2 regions of the Allobosea sp. ANAM02 genome follow, and region 2 is predicted to be linked to the other one. Evidence: riboswitches for the same ligand, from Rfam matches in the RefSeq annotation. Region 2 holds a riboswitch; the other holds the start of a gene.
What was found. A riboswitch is a leader RNA that binds a small molecule or an ion and turns the genes downstream of it on or off. The one in region 2 is predicted to bind thiamine pyrophosphate.
Positions count from the first base shown of each region.

Region 1: another riboswitch for thiamine pyrophosphate. It lies ahead of OCUBac02_RS20660 (LuxE/PaaK family acyltransferase); the one in region 2 lies ahead of thiO (glycine oxidase ThiO).

Region 1 covers NZ_AP022848.1:4,322,523-4,326,707, forward strand. Annotated here, with positions in the region: gene rfbD (dTDP-4-dehydrorhamnose reductase) at 1-741, shown strand, start outside; gene rfbA (glucose-1-phosphate thymidylyltransferase RfbA) at 738-1,613, shown strand; TPP riboswitch at 1,686-1,814, shown strand; gene OCUBac02_RS20660 (LuxE/PaaK family acyltransferase) at 1,905-2,981, shown strand; gene OCUBac02_RS20665 (acyl-CoA reductase) at 2,986-4,185, shown strand, end outside.
Region 2 covers NZ_AP022848.1:3,419,258-3,423,442, reverse strand. Annotated here, with positions in the region: one part of gene OCUBac02_RS16440 (IS3 family transposase) at 1-451, opposite strand, end outside; one part of gene OCUBac02_RS16440 (IS3 family transposase) at 451-700, opposite strand; tRNA gene OCUBac02_RS16435 (tRNA-Ser) at 962-1,052, opposite strand; TPP riboswitch at 1,271-1,372, shown strand; gene thiO (glycine oxidase ThiO) at 1,447-2,442, shown strand; gene thiS (sulfur carrier protein ThiS) at 2,426-2,623, shown strand; gene OCUBac02_RS16420 (thiazole synthase) at 2,625-3,395, shown strand; gene OCUBac02_RS16415 (thiamine phosphate synthase) at 3,410-4,018, shown strand; gene OCUBac02_RS16410 (Rdx family protein) at 4,133-4,185, opposite strand, start outside.

The DNA.
Region 1 (4,185 bases), 900 kb from region 2:
GTCAACACCGCCGCCTATACCGCCGTGGACCAGGCCGAGAGCGAGCCGGAGCTGGCCATGCGGGTCAATGGCGAGGCCGCCGGCGAGGCGGCGCGCGCCGCGGCGGCGCTCGGCATTCCCATGATCCAGCTCTCGACCGACTATGTCTTCGACGGCGGGCTCGACCGGCCCTATCGCGAGGATGATGCGACCGGCCCGATCTTGGCCTATGGCGCCAGCAAGCTTGCCGGCGAGCAGGCGGTCGCGGCCGCGACCGACAACCACGCCATCCTGCGCACCGCCTGGATCTACAGCCCGTTCGGCAAGAACTTCGTCAAGACGATGCTGCATCTCGCCGAGACGCGCGACGAGGTCGGGGTCGTCGCCGACCAGGCGGGCTGCCCGACCAGCGCACTCGATATCGCCGATGCGATCTTCACCGTCGCGCGCAACCTGACGGGTCGGAGGGACGAGGCTTGCCTGCGCGGCGTGTTCCACATGAGCGCGACGGGCGAAGCCGTCTGGGCCGATGTCGCCGAGGCGATCTTCGCGGAACGTCAGCGGCTGGGTGGCGAGCCGATACGGGTCAGGCGCATCGCAACCGCGGATTATCCGACGCCCGCGCGCCGGCCCGCCAATTCCCGGCTCGATTGCAGCAAGCTAGCACTTGCCCATGGCGTTCAGTTGCCCGAATGGCGGAGCTCGCTTCAAGCTTGCGTCGCACGGCTTCTCAAGGATCAAGGCAAGGACCAGCAACCATGAAGGGGATCATCCTGGCCGGCGGCTCGGGCACGCGGCTGCACCCGATGACGCTGGCGATGTCGAAGCAGTTGCTGCCCGTCTACGACAAGCCGATGATCTACTACCCGCTCTCGACGCTGATGCTCGCCGGCATCCGCGAGGTGCTGATCATCTCGACACCGCACGACCTGCCGCATTTCAAGCGCCTGCTCGGCGACGGCTCCGACTGGGGCATGGATCTCACCTATGCCGAGCAGCCGCATCCCGGCGGACTGGCGCAGGCCTATCATATCGGCGCCGATTTCGTCGCGGGCGAGCCGTCGGCCCTGATCCTCGGCGACAACCTCTATTACGGCCACAGCCTGCCGGGGATGATGGCCCGCGCAACGGCCCGGACGACGGGCGCGACCGTCTTCGCCTATCATGTCCGTGATCCCGAGCGGTACGGCGTCGTCGCCTTCGATGCGTCAGGCAAGGCGATCTCGATCGAGGAGAAGCCGAAGGTCCCGCAATCGAACTGGGCCGTCACGGGCCTGTATTTCTACGATGCCGAGGTCGTGGAGATCGCCCGCTCGCTGAAGCCCTCGGCCCGCGGCGAGCTCGAGATCACCGACGTCAACCGGATCTATCTCGAACGCGGCCAGCTCTCGGTGGAATCGATGGGCCGCGGCTTCGCCTGGCTCGATACCGGCACGCCCGACAGCCTGCTGGAAGCGGGCGAGTTCGTGCGCACGCTCGAAAGCCGCCAGGGTCTGCGCATCGCCTGCCCGGAGGAGATCGCGGCGCGACAGGGCTGGATATCGGCCGCGCAGCTTACCGCCCTCGGCGAAAAGCTCGCCAAGGGCGATTACGGACAGTATCTCATGCGCATGGCACGGGACATCGCCGGCTGACGTCCTGGTTCGCTCGGATACCCGCCCGGCTGCGTTATCGCTTGACAGCGGGGCCTGCCGCTCGTCATCTGCATCCGTTCCCAGGGGGGCCTCGCTAGGAGGCTGAGATTCCGCCGGCAGGGCTTTCGAGCCTGGCAACGCGGTGACCCTCCGAACCTGATCCGGATCATACCGGCGTAGGGATGCGGGACATGCGGCCGTCACAGGCCCTGATTCCAGCTTGCGCTCATGATCCTCCAGCGATCGACGCTCCCGGCTTGCCCGCGCGCGTCCGAACGGAGCGAGCTTCAAGTGACGCAAGCCGAGATCATCGCGGCGCTCAAGGCATTCATCGCGCTTCCCGACGCGTCGGACGCCGAATTCGAGGCGATGGCGCTCCAGGTTTTCGCCTATCAGTTCCGCAACAACGAGCCCTATAAGCGCTTCTGCCTGCAGCGCGGGCGCACGCCGCTCTCGGTCCGGCGCTGGCGCGATATTCCCGCCGTGCCGATCACCGCCTTCAAGGACCTGACGCTGAGCTGCAGCCCGCCGGAAGCGGCCGAGCGCGTCTTCATGACCAGCGGCACGACGCAGGGCATCCGCGGCCGCAGCTATCACCCGACGCTCGACGTCTGGAAGCGCTCGATGCTGGTCAATTTCCGCGCGCGCTTCATGCAGGGCGGCGAGCGCATCCGCATGGGCATCCTCTTCCCCGACGAGGCCGAGCTGCCCAATTCCTCGCTCGCCACCTATCTCTCGCTCGCCAAACGCGAATGCGGCACGGCGGATTCCCAGGCCTTCATCGATGCTGCCGGACTCGACCTGGACGGTCTTCTGTCGGCGCTGGAGCAGGCCGAGACGAGCGGCGAGCCCTATGCCCTGCTCGGCGCGAGCTACTCTTTCGTTCCCGTGCTGGATGCGCTCGCCGAGAGCGGCCGGAGCTTCGTCCTGCCGGAAGGCAGCCGTATCCTCGACACCGGCGGCTTCAAGGGCCAGTCGCGCGAACTCGGGCCCGACGAGTTTTACGACGGTCTTTCCGCGGCCTTCGGCGTGCCGCGCGCGTCTTGCATCAACATGTACGGGATGACCGAGCTGAGCTCGCAGCTCTATGACGACGGCAATGCCGTCTGCCCGTCGGTGAAGTCGGGGCCGCACTGGATTCGCAGCCGCGTCGTCGATCCGCTGACCGGCGCCGACCTGCCCGAAGGCCAGCGCGGCGTGATCGTCCATCACGACCTCGCTCATTTCAACTGCGTCGCGGCGATCCTGACCGAGGATGCCGGCGAAATCGTGCCCGGCGGATTCAGGTTGCTCGGCCGCGTCGACGGCGAGGCCTCGAAGGGCTGTTCGGTCGCCGTCGCCGAATTCCTCGCAGCAGCGCGAGGCTGATGACGTGGTCGAGCATGCGGGCCATCTGCCGGGCCTGAATCGCGAAGCGCTGCGCTGGCGCGAGGTCAGCCACAGCGCCTGGGGCGAAAACGCTACCATCGCGCTGCCCGAGCTCGACGAAGCGCAGGCCGCGACGCTCTGCGCGCATGTGCGCGACAACGCTCGCGCCCGATTGAAGCGGATGGAGACGGCGCGCATCGTCGATGCGATCGACGCCGCCATTGCACGCCTGCTCGACCGTGAGCATCCGCTGCGGCGCAAGGCGGAACACCTGCTGCCGATCGTCACCGGCTATGACCGCGAGACGGTCCGGCTCGGCCTCACCGGCTATCTCAAGACCTTCCGCAAGCCGCAGCTCCTGCGTTTTCTGGCCGAGGATTTCGGCAATCCCGGCGTGCTCGACGGTTTCCAGCCGACGCCCAAGGGTGGTTCCCTGCACGCTCATGGCCCGGAGCTTCTGCTGCATGTCTGGGCCGGCAATGTCCCGGCGCTGTCGCTCTGGAGCCTGATCTGCGGCCTGCTGGTCAAAGCGGGCAGCATCGGCAAGCTCGCCTCGGCCGAGCCTCTGACCGCCGGCTGGTTCGCGAGCCTGCTGGCAGAGATCGATCCCAAGATCGGCGAATGCCTCGCCATCACCTGGTGGAAGGGCGGCGAGGCGGCGGCCGAGCCGGTCTTCCTGCGCGCGGCCGATACGATCATGGCCTATGGCGGCAACGAGACGCTGACGTCGTTGCGCGCGAAGCTCCCGATCACCACGCGCTTCCTGCCGCATGGCCACAAGATCGGCTTCGGCGTGATCGCGCGCGAGACGCTCGACAGCCGCAAGGCGCCGGTGCTTGCCCGGCTCGCAGCCCATGATGTCGTGCGTTACGAGCAGCAGGGCTGCTATTCGCCGCAGATGCTTTTCGTCGAGCGCGGCGGAAAGGTCAGCCCTGCCGAGTTCGCCCGCTACGTCGCGCAGGAACTCGCCGCCCTCGCCGCGCGCCATCCGCGCCGCGCGCTCTCGTCGGGCGAGGCGACGTCGATCGCGGCGTGGCGTGGCGCGCAGGAGACGCGCGCGATGGACGGCGCCGCGGAGCTTCTTGGCGAAGCATCCGACAATTGGAGCGTCGTCCATGTCGAAGCACCGGAAGCCCTGAGCCCGACCGGGCTGAACCGCACGCTCAAGCTCGTCGCGGTCGAAAGCCTCGACGATGTCGCCGCC
Region 2 (4,185 bases):
ATCCAGATGTCGGTAAAGTCGGCGATCCAGCGCTGGTTCGGCCGTTCGGCATGGAACTCCCGGCCGAGCGTATTCGGCGCGATGGCCGATCGCTGGCCCTCATCCCTGGGCAGGCTGCGCCGACGCGGCCTGGCACGCAAAGCCTGGGCACGCATCAGCCGCTCGATGCGATGCAGGCCGCAATCGATCCCTTCCGCCAGCACGTCCCGCCAGACACGCCTGGCACCATAGGTCCGATCCGAACCAAGGAAGCTTGCCCGGACCCTGTTGCCGATCTCCTCATCGTCGCGTGCACGCCGGCTCGGCGACCGGTTGAGCCAGGCATGGAAGCCCGAGCGCGACACATCCAGCGCTTCGCAAAGCCAAGCCACCGGCCAGATCCCCCGGTGCTTCGCAATGAACGTGAACCTCATGTCACGTCCTTCGCGAAGTAGGCTGCGGCCTTTTTTAGGATGTCGCGCTCCGCCTTGAGCCTGGCCACCTCCCGCCGCAGCTTCTCGATCTCAAGCTGCTCCGGCTTCATCTGACCGTGGCCGGGAAAGGCCTGCGCAGGATCGGCCGAAAAGAGCTTCACCCATTTGCGCAACTGGTTCTCGTGGACATCCAAATCCCGAGACGCCTGCGCCACGCTCACTCCGCGCTCCTTGATCAGGCGGACCGCCTCGATCTTGAACTCACGCCCAAACTGTCTTCGCCGCATACCCCACCTCCCGGTTCATGAAACACCCAATCTCGGTGTCCACGAAACCGGCAGCAGGCCAGAGAGCTTCCGGAACGGGAAGGCGGCCGAGACGAACCCGGAACGGGGTAGCACCTAGCCGCTCAACGAATCCTTTCGGGACATGGAATTGGAAAACCCAGCCCGAAGGCTGCTTCCAGAGGTGACTCATGTGTGTCGAAACCTGTGTCGCGGACAGGTTCGGTCAAGAGTTATTTCAGAATGATATCAAGGAGATAGAGGTGGCGGAGACGGAGGGATTCGAACCCTCGATACCCTTGTGGGGTATGCTCATTTAGCAAACGAGTGCCTTCAGCCTCTCGGCCACGTCTCCAGCGAGAGGCTCTATGCCCGATTGAAGAGCCGTTTGACAAGCCTCGTCGGCAACTTACTTCGCTTCGCCTGTGCATGCGCGCAAAGCCGGCCACAGAGCGCCCCATTGGTAATGGAGCGAGCGAGAAGGCGCAGGAAGCTGTGGTTAGATCGAAGGTCGTTGCAAAGAAGCTTTGCGCCGGCTTGCCTTGCTCCTCTGCGGGGCAGGCCCTAGATTGAGCCCGTCCGTTGGGGTGCCGAAAGGCTGAGAGGCGTGGTCCGCGCCAACCCATCGCACCTGATCCGGGTAATGCCGGCGAAGGGAACGGTCTTCGGCAGACATTGTGCTCGTGCCCCAGGCCGCTGCCTCTCCGGGAGCAGGGAAGAGCATTTTGGCGGAACGCCCTCAGTCTGGCCTGAAGGTCGCGGTGGTCGGCGCCGGCGTCGTCGGCCTGGCCTGCGCCACCGAACTGATGACGCGCGGCGCGCTAGTCAGCATTCATGAGCGCGGCCCGCGCATCGGCGCCGAGGCCTGTTCCTGGTATGCTGGCGGCATGCTGGCGCCCTGGTGCGAGGGCGAGAGCGCCGAGGAGCCGGTGGTCCGGCTCGGCAAGCAGGCGGCTGATTGGTGGGAGCACCATGCCGGCGGAGTCAACCGCAACGGCACGCTCGTCGTCGCGCCCAGCCGGGATCGCTCGGAGCTGCGCCGCTTCGGCCAGCGCACCAGCCATTTCGACGAGATCGACGGCGATGCCATCGCCGGGCTTGAGCCCGATCTGGCCGGGCGCTTTTCGCGCGGCCTGTTCTTCGCTGGCGAGGCGCATCTCGATCCGCGTGTGGCGATAGCCGCGCTCGCCGAGCGGCTGGTAGCGAATGGCGCCGAGCTTCATGTCGGCAGCGCGGTGGAGCCTTCCGATCTCGATGCCGATATCGTCCTCGACTGCCGGGGGCTGGCGGCGCGCGATGTCCTGCCGGAATTGCGTGGCGTCAAGGGCGAGATGCTGTTGCTGCGGAGCGACGATATCAGCCTGTCGCGGCCGGTCCGGTTGCTTCATCCGCGCATTCCGCTCTACATCGTGCCGCGGGTCGACGGGCTGTTCATGGTCGGCGCGACCATGATCGAGAGCGGCGAGCGTCGTCGCATCTCCGCCCGCGCCATGCTGGAATTGCTCGGCGCAGCCTATGCGCTGCATCCGGCCTTCGCCGAGGCGGAGGTCGTCGAGATCGGCACCGATGCGCGCCCGGCCTTCCCCGACAACCTGCCGCGGCTGACGCGTCGCGGTCGGGTGATCCACGTCAACGGGCTCTATCGCCACGGCTTCCTGCTCAGCCCCGCCATGGCGCGGATGGCGGCCGAGACCGCGCTGAACCCGCAATCCAAACCGGAGATGCTGCATGACCTTGCTGCTTAACGGCGCTCCGCAGGAGATCGCTGCGAGGACTCTGGCCGAGGCGCTGGCCGAGCTGGGCTTTGCCGGGCGCACCGTCGCGACCGCGCTGAACGGCGATTTCGTGCCGGCCCGCAAGCGCGCCGAGACGGCCCTGAGCGAGGGCGACCGCATCGAGATCGTCGCGCCGATGCAGGGAGGCTGAGATGGCGTCCTTCTATGGCTTCGAGCCTGAGAACCCGCTCTTCCTGGGCACCGCGCAATATCCGTCGCCCGCGATCCTGGCCGAGACGGTGAAGCGCTCCGGCGTCGAGGTCGTCACCGTGTCGCTGCGGCGGGAATCGTCGGGCGGCGCCGGACAGGCCTTCTGGGCCCTGATCCGTGAGCTCGGCGTCAAGGTTCTGCCCAATACCGCAGGCTGCCACACCGTCAAGGAGGCTGTCACCACCGCGCAGATGGCGCGCGAGGTCTTCGGCACCGACTGGATCAAGCTTGAAGTCATCGGCGAGGACGACACGCTCCAGCCGGACGTGATCGCGCTGGTCGAGGCCGCGCGAATCCTCGCCGATGACGGCTTCAAGGTCTTCCCCTATACGACCGAGGATCTCGTCATCGGCGGGCGCCTGCTCGATGCCGGCTGCGAGGTGTTGATGCCCTGGGGCGCGCCGATCGGCTCGGGCAGGGGGCTCAACAATCCCTATGGCCTGTGCAGTCTGCGCCAGCATTTCCCGGATGTGCCGCTCGTCGTCGATGCCGGGATCGGCCTGCCCTCCCATGCCGCGCAGGCGATGGAGCTGGGCTATGACGGTATCCTGCTCAACACCGCCGTCGCCAAGGCCGGCGATCCCGCCGCGATGGCGGAGGCCTTCGCGCTCGCCATCCGTGCCGGCCGGCAGGCCTTCGCCGCGCAGCCGATCGAGGCGCGCGACATGGCCGCTCCCTCCACGCCCGTCATGGGCAAAGCCTTCCTCGCCTGAAAGATCTACTCCGCATGAAGCTCGATCCGTTCTATCCCATCTTCGACAGCGCCGACTGGCTGGAGCGGATGCTGCCGCTCGGCGTCAAGCTGGTGCAGTTGCGCGTCAAGGATCGCCCCGAGACCGAGGTCGCGCGCGAGATCGCCCGGGCGAAGACGCTCTGCGCCGCGGCCGGCTGCGTGCTTGTCGTCAACGATTACTGGAAGCTCGCCATCGCCGAGGGCTGCGAGTGGTTGCACCTCGGCCAGGAGGATCTCGACGACGCCGATCTCGGCGCGATCCGCAAGGCCGGGCTGAAGCTCGGCATCAGCAGCCATGACGAGCCGGAGCTGGAGCGCGCGCTGGCGGCGAAGCCCGACTATGTCGCGCTCGGCCCGGTCTATCCGACGATCCTGAAACAGATGCGCTTCGGCCCGCAGGGGCTGGAGCGGCTCGGCGACTGGAAGCGCCGCATCGGCGACCTGCCGCTGGTCGGCATCGGCGGCATCTCGCTGGAACGGGCGCCGGGCGTCTTCGAGGCCGGCGCCGATATCGTCGCGGCGGTGACCGACATCACGCTGAACGCCGATCCCGAGGGGAGGCTGAAGGCCTGGATCGCGGCGACGCGGAAGCACGCATCCTGAGAGGCGTCATTCTCGGGCGGAGCGCAGCGCAGACCCGAGAAACTCATGACAAGAGGGCGCTGGTTTCCGAGATGCTCGGGGCAAGCCCGAGCATGACGGCAAACATAGCGGCCTTCAGCTCTCCGCCTCGGCCGACATCGTGTGACCGTCGACATGGCCGAGGCTGC